4 regions of the Flavobacterium sp. WC2421 genome follow, and region 4 is predicted to be linked to each of the others. Evidence: riboswitches for the same ligand, from Rfam matches in the RefSeq annotation. Region 4 holds a riboswitch; each other region holds the start of a gene.
The links. A riboswitch is a leader RNA that binds a small molecule or an ion and turns the genes downstream of it on or off. The one in region 4 is predicted to bind S-adenosylmethionine.

Region 1: linked by a shared signal. The riboswitch ahead of thrA (bifunctional aspartate kinase/homoserine dehydrogenase I) and the one ahead of AB3G33_RS02975 (hypothetical protein) in region 4 are both predicted to bind S-adenosylmethionine.
Region 2: linked by a shared signal. The riboswitch ahead of AB3G33_RS11950 (Na+/H+ antiporter NhaC family protein) and the one ahead of AB3G33_RS02975 (hypothetical protein) in region 4 are both predicted to bind S-adenosylmethionine.
Region 3: linked by a shared signal. The riboswitch ahead of AB3G33_RS05910 (homocysteine S-methyltransferase family protein) and the one ahead of AB3G33_RS02975 (hypothetical protein) in region 4 are both predicted to bind S-adenosylmethionine.

What each region holds. Positions count from the first base shown of each region.
Region 1 covers NZ_CP162004.1:1,380,697-1,384,720, reverse strand. The annotation lists gene thrA (bifunctional aspartate kinase/homoserine dehydrogenase I) at 1-1,971, opposite strand, end outside; SAM riboswitch class I at 2,052-2,160, opposite strand; gene AB3G33_RS05845 (hypothetical protein) at 2,336-2,542, opposite strand; gene metK (methionine adenosyltransferase) at 3,352-4,024, shown strand, end outside.
Region 2 covers NZ_CP162004.1:2,793,069-2,797,092, reverse strand. The annotation lists gene AB3G33_RS11960 (hypothetical protein) at 1-802, opposite strand, end outside; gene fabG (3-oxoacyl-[acyl-carrier-protein] reductase) at 882-1,628, opposite strand; gene AB3G33_RS11950 (Na+/H+ antiporter NhaC family protein) at 1,814-3,136, opposite strand; SAM-I-IV-variant riboswitch at 3,196-3,292, opposite strand; gene AB3G33_RS11945 (hypothetical protein) at 3,415-3,837, opposite strand; gene sucD (succinate--CoA ligase subunit alpha) at 3,926-4,024, opposite strand, start outside.
Region 3 covers NZ_CP162004.1:1,394,725-1,398,748, reverse strand. The annotation lists gene AB3G33_RS05910 (homocysteine S-methyltransferase family protein) at 1-840, opposite strand, end outside; SAM riboswitch class I at 1,113-1,232, opposite strand; gene AB3G33_RS05905 (NAD(P)/FAD-dependent oxidoreductase) at 1,325-2,377, opposite strand; gene AB3G33_RS05900 (bifunctional precorrin-2 dehydrogenase/sirohydrochlorin ferrochelatase) at 2,564-3,145, opposite strand; gene cobA (uroporphyrinogen-III C-methyltransferase) at 3,132-3,926, opposite strand; gene AB3G33_RS05890 (nitrite reductase) at 3,919-4,024, opposite strand, start outside.
Region 4 covers NZ_CP162004.1:711,686-715,709, forward strand. The annotation lists gene AB3G33_RS02965 (N-6 DNA methylase) at 1-846, opposite strand, end outside; gene AB3G33_RS02970 (helix-turn-helix transcriptional regulator) at 907-1,905, opposite strand; SAM-I-IV-variant riboswitch at 2,178-2,275, shown strand; gene AB3G33_RS02975 (hypothetical protein) at 2,243-2,650, shown strand; gene AB3G33_RS02980 (hypothetical protein) at 2,659-3,042, shown strand; gene AB3G33_RS02985 (hypothetical protein) at 3,104-3,544, shown strand.

The sequences.
Region 1 (4,024 bases), 670 kb from region 4:
TACACTAATATCATTATCACCCATCACTCTAAAAATACGCGCATCAACACCCGTTTTTCCTAGTAATCCTCTTCCTTCTAAATTTACCAAAGACACATTTTCTAAAACAGACAATGTTTTAATTCCTGCAGCATTAGAGTTAGAAGTAATTAACGTTCCTTTATTTTCATGATTAAACGTATTCAGAATTCGAAGTGGAATATTTTTTTCTAATAACGGAATAATTGTTTTCGCATGTAAAATGTTAGCGCCAAAATTAGCCATTTCATTCGCTTCGTTATACGACAACGATTCAATCTTCTTTGCGTCTAAAACCAATTCTGGATTAGCAGTATAAATCCCATCAACATGCGTGAAATTTTGTAATTCCTCGGCATTAATATAATTAGCAATTAATGAAGCAGTATAATTACTTCCGTTTCTACCCAAAGTGGTTGTTTCTTGTTTCCCATTAGAACCAATAAAACCAGTAAGTACTAGAACGAAATCTTTATTTTCTTTAAAAACTTGGATAATATTCTTTTTAGAAAGAGCGTCTAATGGTTGTGCATCACCAAAATTAGAGTCGGTTACAATCAACTCTCTTGTATCAGCCAGCTTTGCAGGAATGTTTTTTTGATTCAATAAAAACACAAGTAATTTTGCCGAAAGCACTTCACCTTGCGCTAAAACTTGGTCTTTGATTTTAGGGCTATAATCGCCAATTAAACTTACCCCTTCAAATAGTTTGTCTAGTTTATCAAATTCAGCCGAGAAATCTACTGCGTCAAAACCGTCTTTTTGATAGGTTTTAAAACTTTCTAGTAAAGGCTTATAGTTTCCGTTTTTGGCAGCGATGGTTAAAATATCATCAAGCTCATCTGTTGCTTTGCCACGTGCCGAAACTACAACAGCAATTTTTTCTTCTTGCTTTACTTTACTTTCAATAATATCCAAAACTGTATTGATTCCTTCGCCGTTAGCCAAAGATTTTCCACCAAATTTTACTATTTTCATCTGCTTTTTATTTTTAAAAACAACTTCTAATAAATTGTCTAATTGTTCGTATTCCATCAAGAAGGCATCGTGCCCGTGTTGTGAGTCAATCTCACTATAGAATACATTATTTTTAAATTTTTTAATTTCATTATAGGTTTCTCGATTTTCTTTTGCTGTAAAAAACAAATCCGAATTGATTCCTACAATGTATATATTGGCATCTACTTTTGAAATAATCGATTCTAAAGACTCATGATTCCGAGTAATATCAATCGTTTTCAACAATTGATTCATCATTTTATAAGCAGATAGTTGAAACCTTTTTTCTAGTTTTTCTCCGTGGTAATTCAACCAACTTTCTACTTGAAATGTTTCGAGTTGCACATTGATATCCCTATTAAATTTTTCTTTGAAAGATTCAGGTGTTCGGTAGCACAACATGGCGTGAATACGCGCGTCTTCAATTGGTTTTTTAGAATTATTAAGGATTTGCTCTTGCAAATAACAATTAGCAATCAACCAGTCTGTCGCTTTCCAATCAGTAGCAATAGGAATAAAGTTTTGTGCCAATTTAGGTTCCAAAGCTAAAATTTCCCAAGCAATTCCACCACCCACAGAACCGCCAATGAGAGCAAATAAACTATCAATTTTCAAAAACCGAAGTCCTTCGATGAAAATCCTAGCAATATCTCTGGCGATAAAATCTCTGTAATTCTCTATGGTAGCCGAATTGAATCCGTTACCTGGTACATCAAAAGAGACAATAGTATATTTTCTAGTATCAATTGTTTTATCGACACCCACGATATCATTCCACCAACCTGATTCACCAATAACTTGTGAATTTCCGGTCAAGGCATGGTTTATTAAAATAATGGGAGCTGTATGCAGCGGAGCACCAAAAACTTGATAACTTAAGTTGAGGCTAGCGTATAATGCACCATTATGGGTGGTGAAATTTTGTAAAGTAATATGTGTTGGTTTATTTTCCAATGTCAAATCTTTTATTGATTTTGATTTGTATTTGGAAATATTAGAAAGAAAAAACTAGGGAATTACTAGAGAATTTCTTGTTGTTATCTTTCCACTTTTGGGAGTGGTAGAATGCAGCACCTTCTTCGATTTCTCAAAGGGTTGCTAAGGCTTCATCGGGTCTAATCCCTCGTCCTTTCTTTATAACATTTCAATACGTTAGTGAACTTAATGATGCAAATTAACTACTAATTTTTTAAACAAACAAATTTTAAACATTCTGATTTTTAGCTAAAAATATATTTAACAAAAAAACGCAAGGCATCGCTGAATATAACTATTCAGAAATTACTCGCGTACAAAAGGGATGTTGAACAACTTCCAATTAAATGAAAAGTGTATCATTTTCTTTTGAATACATTAAAAGTTGTAATGAATTGACTGCTTTTTTAGATTTTTTTGAGTCTGGTATTTCCATTCCCAATCTTGGATTCACTAATTCATCAACAACTAGTCCGTTGTCCGTATTTTTTTTGCCTCTTAAATTCCTTAGAAACCCCAATGTTCTTGAAAATTTGTTAGTTGTACTCATGATAATTATATTTAAGTTAGTTTGTTTTCTCTTTATTATTTTAAAAAAATTTAGATACCAGAATAAAAAAAATCCTTTTGGACAAAATACCAAAAGGATTCAAGTTATATAAAACTTATACTTTTGGAATCAACAGACCTTATCGCAAAACATTGCGACAACTATCTGAATCTTTTTATTTGAAAATATTTTCATTTATTTATTTTTATGAATCGTACTATTTGTATAAATTAAAAAAGCCTCCCAATTGTCTTGGGAGGCTTTTGCTATATTATATTATATATAATTTAAAGCAATAACTAGCTCCCGAATTTCTTCGATAGGACTACAAATTGTTTACAAATATTAAAATTCATCTTTGGTATTTTTTACTGAAACAAATATCTTATTTAATTCTGTATCTTCCAAATAATTCACAACTATTTAACGATATTTTCATCTTTAAAATGAAAAACAGAGATACTATTAACAAATAACACTGATAATGTTATGAAATCAATTACTTTTTCGTTTTAAACTGGCACTCCTGCTACTTTTTTAAAAATCACGACCTCAAACCAGTTGTACTATTTAATTTGATTTTTAATTTAAAAAATAGTTAAGTTTAATTTGCAATTCAAAATGGTTTCATACATTTGCACCCAAATACAAGAGGAAAAATTTGAACTGATTGCAACCTCTTCATAATGAAACGAATTCATTATGAATACTGAAAATTTTTCAGTAGAAAAAATGCTAAAGCAGAAACTCTCCTTTAGCTCGATATTTGCAATTATTTTTCCTCGCTTAATTTTAAAATAAAAATTATTATGGCTTATTTATTTACGTCAGAATCTGTGAGCGAAGGACATCCAGACAAAATTGCAGATCAAATTTCAGACGCATTAATTGATAACTTTTTAGCATTTGACGCTGATTCAAAAGTAGCTTGTGAAACTTTAGTGACTACAGGTCAAGTAATTTTAGCAGGTGAGGTAAAATCAAATACCTATTTAGATGTACAAAACATTGCTCGTGAAGTAATCAGAAAGATCGGTTACACCAAAAGCGAATATATGTTTGAAGCCAATTCTTGTGGTATTCTTTCGGCAATTCACGAACAATCAGCAGATATTAATCAAGGTGTTGACCGTTCTAATCCAGAAGAACAAGGAGCGGGTGATCAAGGAATGATGTTTGGTTACGCTACAAACGAAACAGAGAATTATATGCCATTGGCACTTGATTTATCTCATAAATTATTACAAGAATTAGCCCTATTAAGACGTGAAAATACAGCAATCACTTATTTACGTCCTGACGCTAAATCTCAAGTAACACTTGAATATAGTGATGATAACATCCCAACTCGTATTGACGCGATTGTTATATCAACTCAACATGATGATTTTGACGAAGAAGCGATTATGCTTGCTAAAATCAAGAAAGACATTGTGGAAATCTTGATTCCTAGAATCATTGCAAAAAACCCAAAAAGCGCTC
Region 2 (4,024 bases), 1.8 Mb from region 4:
ACGAAAGTGTCGCTTTAAACACTTGAGAACCTATTCTATTGGCAGGCAATAATACAGTAGCAACTGCTGTTTTTTTAGTAGCCGAAAAGGAAATATTTTGTTTACTTAAAATCGTGTTTCCTTGCGAAATGCTGAAATCAGCTATAGTATTTTTATCCCCTGAATATTGAAAAAATACTTCTACAGGAAATTTATTTTTATAAAATGCATATTTATTGACATTCAGCTGCGTGATTTTTAAATCCATCACTTTTGCAGTATCTCCTACAACTAATGGGAAAACTTTATTATTTGCATCAAAACTGTACACATATTCATTACCATTGGTTTGGTTTCCGTCTGTGATAATAACGGTTGGAAAAACTGCATTTTTATTGATGCTTCTTAAATCTTTAGCTATTGCATCTAAATTCGTTTGATATCCTTTAAAATCAAATTTTTCCGATGGTTCAAAATTAGCATCAAATCGATAGGACTGAATATCAAATTTATCTTGTAAATCGGTATTCGAAACTAAAGCTGTATATAATTCTTGCGCTTTATTATTCGCTTTAAGCGCCACAATTGAACTCGAATTATCTACTACAATAGGTAAAGGTGTTTTTACTATCTCTAAGGTATTAGTTTTTATAACTGGATTTATCAGCAACAATAATATCCCGAAAATGGAAGCAAAACGCAATAAAGCCAAAAACAAATTCAGCTTTGATTTGTTTTTGGCTTTATAAAAATATTGAAAAAATGACAAACCGCCTGCAATTACTATTGAAAGTAGAATTAGTAAGATCGTGTTTGTAGTCATTCTTTTTATTTTAAATGATGAATTTTAAATGGAAAGATTTCAATAATTTAAAATTCATCATTTAAAATTTATAATTTCTTTACGTAAGCATTCCTCCACATACATTCAATACTTGCCCAGAGATATAAGAACTCATATCTGAAGCTAAGAATAGACATGCATTAGCAACATCTTCAGTAGTACCACCACGTTTTAACGGAATTCCATCTCTCCATCCTTGAACCACATCGTCGTTCAATTTTGCAGTCATTTCAGTTTCAATAAATCCAGGTGCAATCGCATTACAACGAATGTTACGAGAACCTAATTCTAATGCTACTGATTTAGTAAAACCAATAACTCCAGCCTTAGAAGCCGCATAATTCGTTTGTCCAGCATTTCCTTTTACCCCTACTACACTACTCATATTGATGATAGAACCTGCACGTTTTTTCAAGAATGTTTTTTGAACTGCCTTAGTCATATTGAAAACCGACTTCAAATTCACATCAATTACTTTGTCAAAATCCTCTTCAGACATACGCATTAGCAAATTATCCTTTGTAATTCCAGCGTTATTGATTAAAATATCAACAGTACCAAATTCAGCAATTACAGCTTCAACCATAGTTTGCGCTTCATTAAAATCAGCGGCATTTGATTGGTATCCTTTCGCTTTTATTCCCAAAGCATTCAATTCATTTTCTAATGCTAAAGCCGATTCTACAGATGAACTGTAAGTAAACGCAACATTTGCACCGTGTTTTGCAAAAACCTCTGCAATTCCTTTTCCAATTCCACGACTTGCGCCTGTTATAATGGCCACTTTTCCTTCTAGTAATTTCATATTCGAAAATTAGTTTAATTTTTATTTGAAGCTATTCCCGCTATTCGCTTCAATCTTTTATGTTTTAAAGAAAAACATAAAAGGATTTCCACTACTATCAGGGCTATCTTAGAGTCGTCAAATATAGAATAATTCCTTTTTTAAAAAAAATTTCAAATTCAATAACATTATAAATCGAGCCGATTTTAAATATCTAAAAATCGTTTTACTAATTTATCCCAAAATGAACTATAAATCGCTACCAAAGTAAAAATAAATAAAAATAGATGATACCATGCATTCCCAAGCAAATCCATAAAATCAAGTTTCCCATTAGCAAAACTTAAAATCAAAAGTACTTGCGCACCATAAGGCAAAATTCCTTGAATAACACAGGAAAAAATATCAAGAATGGCGGCTGTTTTTTTGGAACTTAAATTGTATTCGTCGTTAATTTCCTTGGCAATTCCTCCAGTAATAACAATAGAAACGGTATTATTAGCAATAGCTACATTAGTAAAACCCACCAAAGCACCTATCCCCGCTTGGGCTGATTTTTTACTCTTAATGCGTTTTTTTATTTGGTACAATAAAAAATCAATACCTCCAGCCTTATCCACCATAGCGGCTAAACCTCCAGTCAGCATCGATAGCAAAAAGATTTCGGTCATACTGGTGAATCCTTCATAAATTTTTCGCGCAAATTCCATTAACGTAAAATGATTTCCAAAATACCCAATTAATCCAGCCAATATAGTTCCAATAATCAAGGTAGAAAATACATCAACACCAATCAATGCAAGTACAATTACTAAAATATAAGGCACAATTGCAAACCATTCAAAACTTGTTTTAGGAATAGCTACTGCAGTAATATCAGAATTCAATCCCAAATAAAAGAATACTGCGATTGTAATAATAGCAGCTGGAAAAGCAATGAATAAATTGATTTTAAATTTATCTTTCAATTCACAACCTAAGGATTGTGTCGCAGCAATTGTAGTATCCGAAATCATAGATAGATTATCTCCAAGCATCGAACCACCTAGCAAAGCACCTGCAATCAAAGGCAATGAAGCGCCACTAGAATTAGCCAAATCAACCGCAATTGGCCCAATTGCCACAATTGCACCTACAGAAGTTCCTGTAGCAGTTGATAAAAAAGCGGCTATCAAAAAGATCCCCAACGGAAAGTAAGCCACATCTACAGTATTAATTCCAAGACTTACCACGGCATCAACACCTCCCATTGCTTTACTAACCACTGCAAAAGCACCTGCTAATAGATAAATCAAACACATGGTCATAATTTTACTCTCTCCGCAACCTGCAATCAAGGTGGTTACTTTTTCATCAGCTGTACCTTTGAACAGTAAAAAAGCAGCAATAATTCCAATTAAAACCGCTATTGGAGCAGGTAAAGCATAAAAGTCATCAAGCCAAATTCCGGCTCCTAAAAAAGTAAAAATAAAAATCAATAAAGGAATTAAAGCATAAACACTTCCCTTTTTTTTCAATAAATGAGTCATAAATCAGTTTTAAAAATGATAGTATTATGACGAAAACTAAAGCAAAAAAAATGGGAATGTAAAACAACATTTTTTCCAAAGGATTTGGCTTATCGTTTTAGCACCTTGCTCGTTGTTGCAGGTTGCTATCTCATTATGAGATTCGTGATAACGGCTGCAAAAGTAATTATTATTTTATATAAAAAGCAATAGTAAAGTAGATTTTATAATTTAAAACCAAAAAAAAAGCCTTACCGAAGTAAAGCTTTTTATAAATAAATTATAATTTTTGAAACTGACTAGAAAGCCACATTCCATTTTGGTAATCTTCCATTTTCATCTAAGAAGTTTTGTAACACTTGTCCTTCTACGAATGTTGGAATCCCCTTAGAATTCTCGTTGAAAGTTTCGTACCAAACCACTTCTAAAGTGCTAATATCTTCTTTTACCATTTGTGTTGGCCAAGAATATTTTCTTCCTGTTTTTGCAAACTGGTGTCCTTCAACAATCTTTTCTTTCAAACCACCATTTTTGATTTTCAAAGACCCATCGTTTTGAACAGTTCCTGTAGAACCCACCATGATTAACTCTTTTTCATCTGCAACTGCATAAACTAAAAATACACCACTTCCTTCAGAAGCGTTGCATACTTGCTCTAAGCTATCATCTGCTGTAAAAGTGAAGCTATCGCTTACCTTAAACTTTTTTAATTCTTTGTACATCTTTCTTTTGTATTAATATTAAATAAAATGCCTCACAAAAAAAGTGAGGCATTTTTATAATGACTTGAAATCACCACTAATTTTTCAATTATCCGATAACTTCTTTAACTTTTTTACCAATTTCTGCTGGAGAATCTACAACGTGAATTCCACATTCTCTCATGATTTGTTTTTTAGCTTCAGCAGT
Region 3 (4,024 bases), 680 kb from region 4:
GTATTCTCCAAAGGCATTTGGTAATCCTGCATTAGGATGCGCTGATACATTGAAAGAAGTATTTTGTGATAAAGTCTGCAAGTATGGTTTCAACAAATCAGCTCCAAGGGCACAATTGAATCCTACACTCAATAATGGAATATGCGAAACCGAAACTAAGAAAGCTTCTACTGTTTGCCCAGAAAGTGTTCTTCCTGAAGCATCGGTAATCGTTCCTGAAACCATGATGGGAATATCGATATTGCGTTCGTCTTTTACTTCTTCGATCGCAAAAAGGGCTGCTTTGGCATTTAGTGTATCAAAAATAGTTTCAACGAGTAATAAATCACTTCCTCCGTCAATTAATGCTTCTACTTGTTGCTTGTACGCAATGCGCAAATCATCAAAAGTTACGGCTCTATATCCTGGATCGTTTACATCTGGTGACATACTTGCTGTTCTGTTTGTTGGTCCTATTGAACCCGCTACAAAACGAGGTTTGTCTGGATTTTTAGCTGTCCATTCATCGGCTACTTCACGTGCAATTTTTGCCGATTCATAGTTCAACTCATATACAATATCTTCCAGATGATAATCGGCCATACCGATAGTCGTTCCTGAGAAGGTATTGGTTTCAACAATATCAGCTCCAGCTTCAAAATAAGCAGCATGCACCGCTTTTATGGCTTGTGGTTGTGTGAGTGATAGTAAATCGTTGTTCCCTTTTAGAGAATGTGGGAAATCTTTGAAACGCTCTCCACGAAAATCTTCTTCGGAGAAATTGTAGCGCTGCAACATGGTTCCCATAGCTCCATCGAGGATGAGTATGTTTTTTTTAATGGCTTCTTGAATACTTGACATAACTTTTTATTTCTTGTAAACCACAATGATTTGTTGTGATTTATACTTTTGATTATTAATTACAAAAGTTCACTATTGTTTCTTTTTAGCCCTGATTGCAGTGAAAATCCTTTTTATCCTGAATTTAGTTCAGGATCCTGAACTAAATTCAGGATAAAAGATTGAAACGGAAAGCAGGAAGGATGATGGTAAAAAAGCACCAATCATTCGCTCTAAAAAAATATCGATATGTTGTCAAGAAAAGGTTTGAGAAATACTGTAAAAGTATTCTTGTGTTATCTATCTTGGATGCTGAAACAAGTTCAGCATAAAGTAGAATGTAGCACCTTCTTTAAAGATAAAGGGTTGCTAAGGTTTCATCGGGTCTTTCCCTCCGCCTTTCGTGATAACTTTCAATAAATATAGGAACGGTGCAAAGTAAAGACATAGCGCTAATACTTGCAAGTATTAGCGCTATATTTTTTAACTTGAATGTGATAAATTGTTATACTATAGCTTTTACCACTGCTTTTGGCGCCTCTTTACGAGTTCCGTCAAAACCGTCAACACCAGAAACTGTAGTATATTTCAACACATATCGTTTCCCTGGATTGATAATTTGGTACGCTGCCTGGCACATTAATGTTGCTTCATGGAAACCACAAAGAATTAATTTTAATTTACCTGGATAGGTATTCACATCTCCAATGGCAAAAATACCCGGAATATTAGTTTGATAATCTAAAGCATTGTTTACTTTGATTGCATTTTTTTCAATTTCTAATCCCCAATGTCCTATAGGACCTAATTTTGGTGTAAGACCAAAAAGAGGAATAAAGAAATCTGTTTCAATTTTACGATGCGCTCCATTTTCATCAATGTCAATTGATTCAATATGTTCTGCTCCGTTTATTCCTACGACCTCAGCAGGGGTAATCATACGAATTTTTCCGGCATCTTTTAATTCTTGTACTTTTTCAACAGAATCTAATGCACCACGAAATTCGTTACGACGGTGAATCAATGTCACCTCTGAAGCTACATCTGTAAGGAAAATACTCCAGTCCAATGCTGAATCTCCTCCACCAGCAATTACTACTCTTTTGTTTCTAAACTCTTCAGGATCTTTTATAAAATATTTAATCCCTTTATTTTCATAGAAATCAATTCCATCAATAAGCGGCTTTCTAGGTTCGAAACTTCCTAAACCACCTGCAATTGCAATTACTTTTGCATGAAACTCAGTTCCTTCATTTGAAGTTACAATAAAACTTCCGTCTTCTTGTTTTTCAATTGTTTCAGCACGTTCACCAAGAGTAAACCCAGGTTCGAATTGCTTGATTTGCTCCATTAGATTATCTACTAAATCTCCTGCTAATACATCAGGAAATCCTGGAATATCATAAATAGGTTTTTTAGGATATAATTCTGATAATTGACCACCTGGTTGTGGTAAAGCATCTAATATATGGCATTTTAATTTTAATAATCCTGCTTCAAAAACGGCAAATAAACCAGTTGGACCGGCTCCTATTATAAGGATATCTGTTTCAATCATGTTCAATACTTTTATTCCTCCCCCCAGCCCCCTTCCCAAGGAGGGGGAGACTGGGTAGAGTTTCTTTTGTTATACTTGTTCTTACTTATTATTCTTTTCACAAAGGAACGAATGAATATCTCAAAAATAAATGATAAATATCATTAGGATTCTTTGTTCTTTAATGTTGACTGTATTATCTCGGTTCTATTCTTTATTCTTTAACGATTCTGTAATTTCATTCATCTTCTGAACTTTCTCTTCGAAATCTCCTTTTAAGGTTTTGCGATATTCGTTTAGATTTTCGACCATTTTATTGATGTCTTCTGGAATAACCTCTTCAAAAAATTCTCGTAATCTTTTGGCTGTTGTTGGTGATTTTCCATTGGTTGAAATAGCAATTTTCACATTTCCTTTGGTCACTATTCCTCCCAAATAATAATCACATAAATCAGGCGTATCGGCAATATTACAAATGAGATACCTTTCCCTAGACAAATTGTAAATCCTTCTATTCACTTCAAGATCATCCGTACAAGCAATAACAATATGCCGTTTTTTGAGCATTTTTTTCTTGAACTTCTTATCGGTCAATGTAACCGTTTCGTGCTTATCTGCCAATGTTACCAATTCAGGTAAAAATCGTGGTGCTACCACCTCAACATTAGCATTTGGACTTGATTTTAACAAAAAACTCAACTTCTCTAGTCCTACATTTCCTCCACCAACAATCAAGACACTAAGATTGTGTAGTTTTAAAAATACGGGATATAATTCATTCCTTTCCATAAACTAATAGTTTGTTATGATTGGATTTTAACTCTTTGTAAAACCCTTTCCTTTTCTTACTATCACCTACTACCGCACCTATTACAATAATGGCTGGAGAACTTAATTTTTGTTCAACAACAATTTTTTGAATCGTGCTTATTGTTCCAATTCCTATTTTTTCCTCTGGAGTCGTACCGTTTTGAATGATCGCTACAGGTGTTTCACCTTTGGATTCTTTTTGGAAAATAGCAACAATTTCTTCTAATTTGCTCATTCCCATCAGCACTACTACAGTAGCTGAAGATTGAGCTGCCAAGGCCACATCAGTTGATAATTGTCGAGCCGAAGTCGTTCCTGTTATTACCCAAAAACTCTCCGAAACTCCTCTTTTTGTCAACGAAATACCTTGATATGCTGGAACTGCGATAGCCGATGAAATTCCAGGAACAACAAATGTAGGAATTCCAAAGCTTTCTACATACTCTATTTCTTCACTTCCTCTGCCGAAAATGAAAGGATCTCCTCCTTTAAGACGAACGACATGACCATAAGTCAAGGCATTATCTACAATTAGTTGGTTGATTTGGTCTTGTGTGTAAGCGTGACATCCTTTCCTTTTTCCGACAAATATTTTTAAAGCCCTCTTTGGAGCATAACTTAATAATTCTTCATTAGCCAAAGCATCGTATAAAACCACATTAGCTTCAGCCAATGCTTTCGCACCTTTTATGGTCAACAAATCTGGATCTCCCGGACCTGCACCTACTAAAGTTACTATGGGTTTTATGGTATTATGCATTTGCTAAATCTTTGGCTCTGTATGTTTCAATATTTTCAAAAAAAGCAATTGCTTCTTGAATGTATTTTTGTGCAAACACTTCAGATGGTTCATTTTGA
Region 4 (4,024 bases):
GTGGACATTAAAAGGAGGATTAGAAACAACATAATCAAACTTTTTAAGTTGAGTTTGAATATGGTTGGATTTATCCATGGAAACATCTAAAAAGCTGGGAAAATTTAAAACATCGCGATTCTCCAAATTATAATCAGTAATTCCATGAAAAAGGAAAGTCAATTTTGCCACGAAGATGTTTTCTGGAATTCTTGTTTCTCCATATATAGTCACATCATCACCACCTTCTTTAAAAACTGAAAATAAAAGACTCCCTGTTCCGCAAACAGGATCATAAATGCTTTTGACACTATTATCTTTTTTGAAACCAATTAGTTTTGCTATTAAAATACCAATTTCATTGGGTGTGGCTGTTCCAGCAGAATACTTGACGCTATTTTCAATAAAAGATTGGTTTACGTGCTCAAATGTGTCAACCCAGATGGTATTTCTTGTATTATCGGACGAAGCATGTCTGTTAGAATAATCTTCAATTAAAAGAATAATATTACCCAGAATAATATCTGAATCATGGTCTTTTCCTAAAACGGAGGCGCTATTAAAATCAATGAAATTTATTACACCATCGAAAATAGGGTTCTCCCTAGCAATAGAATTTAATCGCTTATTTATTTCATTACCAATTGAAGTTCTTTCTTCATAACATAATTTTAAAATAGATTGAAAATCACAATCGGCGGGAATCGTTATATTCAAACCTGTATTAGTGTTTTTATTATCACTAATGTGTCTTAAAAACACCAATGTTAAAATATAGTTTTTTAGACTATCGACCTCAATTTTACCCCGGAGTTTATTTAATAAATTCCAAAAATCACTATTCCAACTATTTTTACTCTCAGACATAAACTTTTATTTAACTAATTACTTTGCAAATGTAAATTGCATTAGTGCATTACACGTGCATTAATAATTATTTTTCATTTTATCGATTCTATCTTCTAGTTTTTCAACTAAAAATTGTGGTTTAATTAGTCTGATTTTTTCTCCAAAAGACAAAATCAATGTTTCCAACTCATAGTTTGGTATTAGGTTTAAGTGAATGAAATACTTACCATCTTGTTCTTTAATTTTCTGTGAGCCGTGAATAGGTTTGGTTTTTAAGTAAGGGACCAGAGACTGGTTAGCTTCAATTACGATCTCTTGGACTTCATCATTTGATACAGTAACTCCCACAACATCTTCGAAATATTCATTAAAGTCGATTTCAGTCTCTATATATTCCTGAGAAGTTTCTTGTATACTTTCTATTCTGTCTAAAGCTAAATTTGTTATAGTTTCATAATCATTGGACTTCCCAAATAAAAACCAACGCATATTATATTGCTTTAAATAATAGGGATGTAGGGAAAGGGTAGTAGCAGTATCTGTTTTGAAATTCTTATATTCAATATTTAAAACCTTTTTATAAAGAATTGCATTATAAAGTTCCGGAATGTATTCCAATCCCTTCAAGTATTCATTTTGTTCAAAACTGATAATAATCTCCTTTTGTTGTTTCAAGTTAAATGTAGATTCTAATCTTGTATTTAGCTCATTGATCCAATTGTATTGTGGTAATCCTTTGAAGCGGTCTAATGTTAACAATGCTTCCCTTAATTGATTTGCTTCTGTTTCATTCAAGGGTTGGTTTGAAATCGAAAAAGAAGGGTTTTGATACCTATAGAAAACTCTTCTCCCTTCTTTGTCTTTTGTGAGTTCAACATTCCAACCTTGTTCACTTTCCATGAATCTTAGATCATCATAGAGTTGTCTTTTTTTAATCCCTTCTTCATTTCCGGAATACTCATAAATTGCTTTATTACATTCTTCGATAAGATCTTCAATAGCGTATTTTCTTCCAGTATTACGGAAGCACTTATCTAAAGTTTGGTATCGGATAATAGCATGTTTATTTGTAGACATGTAAGAATTTAGTTCTGAATTTTATATAACACAATAATACAACAAAGCATAGGAATTAGAATGAGGAAAGCCGTAAAGGATTGCCTTATTTTAGATTAATTCCATGCTCTTTAATTTGTTTTGATTGCATTTGAGTAAAGAAACGATATTTTGTAGGAATTTACTATACCCAGTTTTAGTGATATTCTAAATGATTGTTAAGATAAGGATTCGCTTAATTTATATGTTTTATGGGGTTTTAAGGTCTGGATTTATTTTTAATTTATATATTTGAATATCATTACGAACTACACTTAAGTAGTAGCAACCTGCGACCACACGCGAAGGTGCTGAAACAATGAGCCTAAACAAAGGAAAAATTATGTTTAAAACACCTCGGTTTATTTCCAAATTCAATACTGCTTTAAAAACAAAAAAGGCTGAAAAAAATCTGTTTAAGATTTATTTAGACCTCGATTTCCAGTTTTATAGTGTCGATTTTGACGAGCTCCACGAAGTCAACTATGTATATGACGAGAAGGAGTTGTACGACCAAAGTATCGCTGGTATTACAACGTTTTTAAAATTTCAAAAACCCAATGGAAGGGATTATGAGTTTTACCCTGATATCTATTATACACAACTAGGTAAAAATCAAAAATATGCTATTATCACGTATTCTTTTACAGGAGCTTATTCTACTAAAGCAGTTGCAATGGTTCAGAGACTGCGATTAGATACTATAGAGATATTTAAACATTCCTAAAAAATATAATGAAAACAAAAGCAATAAAAACTTTTACAGCTGTCATTACCCTTGGACTAGAAATAGGCTATAGCAAAGAGCTTTATAAGAAAGGTTTTTTTATTCAGACCCTTCAGGAGTATCAAAGGCATAGAATTGATGAAGCAAGTATTTATTTAAGTGCTTCAATCACCGAATGCATTATTGTTTTAAGTGGTCAGGAAGAAAAACATATAAGATTAGAATTTATAAACTATCCTAAATTTCCTTTGGAAGTTGAGGTGTTTAAAAATGAAATAATAAAACTTGGTTCTCATTTGCTTAAGAAGTTGCAGCAGAATAGATCTGTTATTGTGTTTACAGATGAAACGATTATGTTGGAAATCGATGAAGCAATAGACCCAAGGATTTAAATAAATTTACAATATTAAAGAAGTTACAAACCAATTTTTGTAACCAATAACAAAAAAACATATGAAAATTACAAAAGATTTTTTTTTGACAATTACCTATTTGATAGTTCTATATCTCATTTTGACTTTAAATAATTTAGCATTTCAATGGCTAACTATAAAAGTTATTGCGCCAATTTTTGAATGGTTTTATGTGTTAGATTGGTTTTGGAAAATTCTTATCTTAGTTTTTGGGGGTATTAGTATAATTACGATTTTTTACAGTTTGCTCACTTTGCTTGGAACCATAGTTAATATGTTCTTGGGTAGGGTGTTTCCTTACAATAAAGTAACATTAATAGGCTCGATTATTTTGTGCCTTATAAATATAACTATTTTAGAAATCCTCGCATGGAAACTACCAAAATATGATTTTTGGCTTTTCGGATTATGGCTAATTATTGCATATGTTATTGTTCAGATGAATTGGGTTTTTATTTACCAGCCGAAAAGTAATGACTAAAAAACTAAAAGCTGTATTAATAATCCTTTTTATCAATATTCAATGAGAAAACTGGAAGGAGAAATAGAATTAATTCACATTAGTTTTTAAGATTGTATGTTAAACTGTAATTTTTTTTTACAAAAAAAAATAGAGACATTAAGGACTATATATAAAGTAGAGGGTGGGAAGTTGAAAAGGAAAATGACTTTTAAAACAGCCACCCCCCCTAGGTGAAAAATGTTTTCTTCGATTTGTTTTGAAATTTTATGTTCTTCACTGGTCGAGGGATTTCGCATCCTGTATCAGTGATTTGTAACAGTATAGTAAAACAGCTCTGTTAAGTTATTTTTATTCGCTTTTATATTGCTGAATAGCAATGCCTGTCTAGGTTGTTTGCACAATTACAAACCGTCACTTCTTTTTCAAAGTAACATTATAACTGAATACTTACTTTGTATAATTGAAAAATGTCATATAAGTTGAAAGAGATGAAAACTA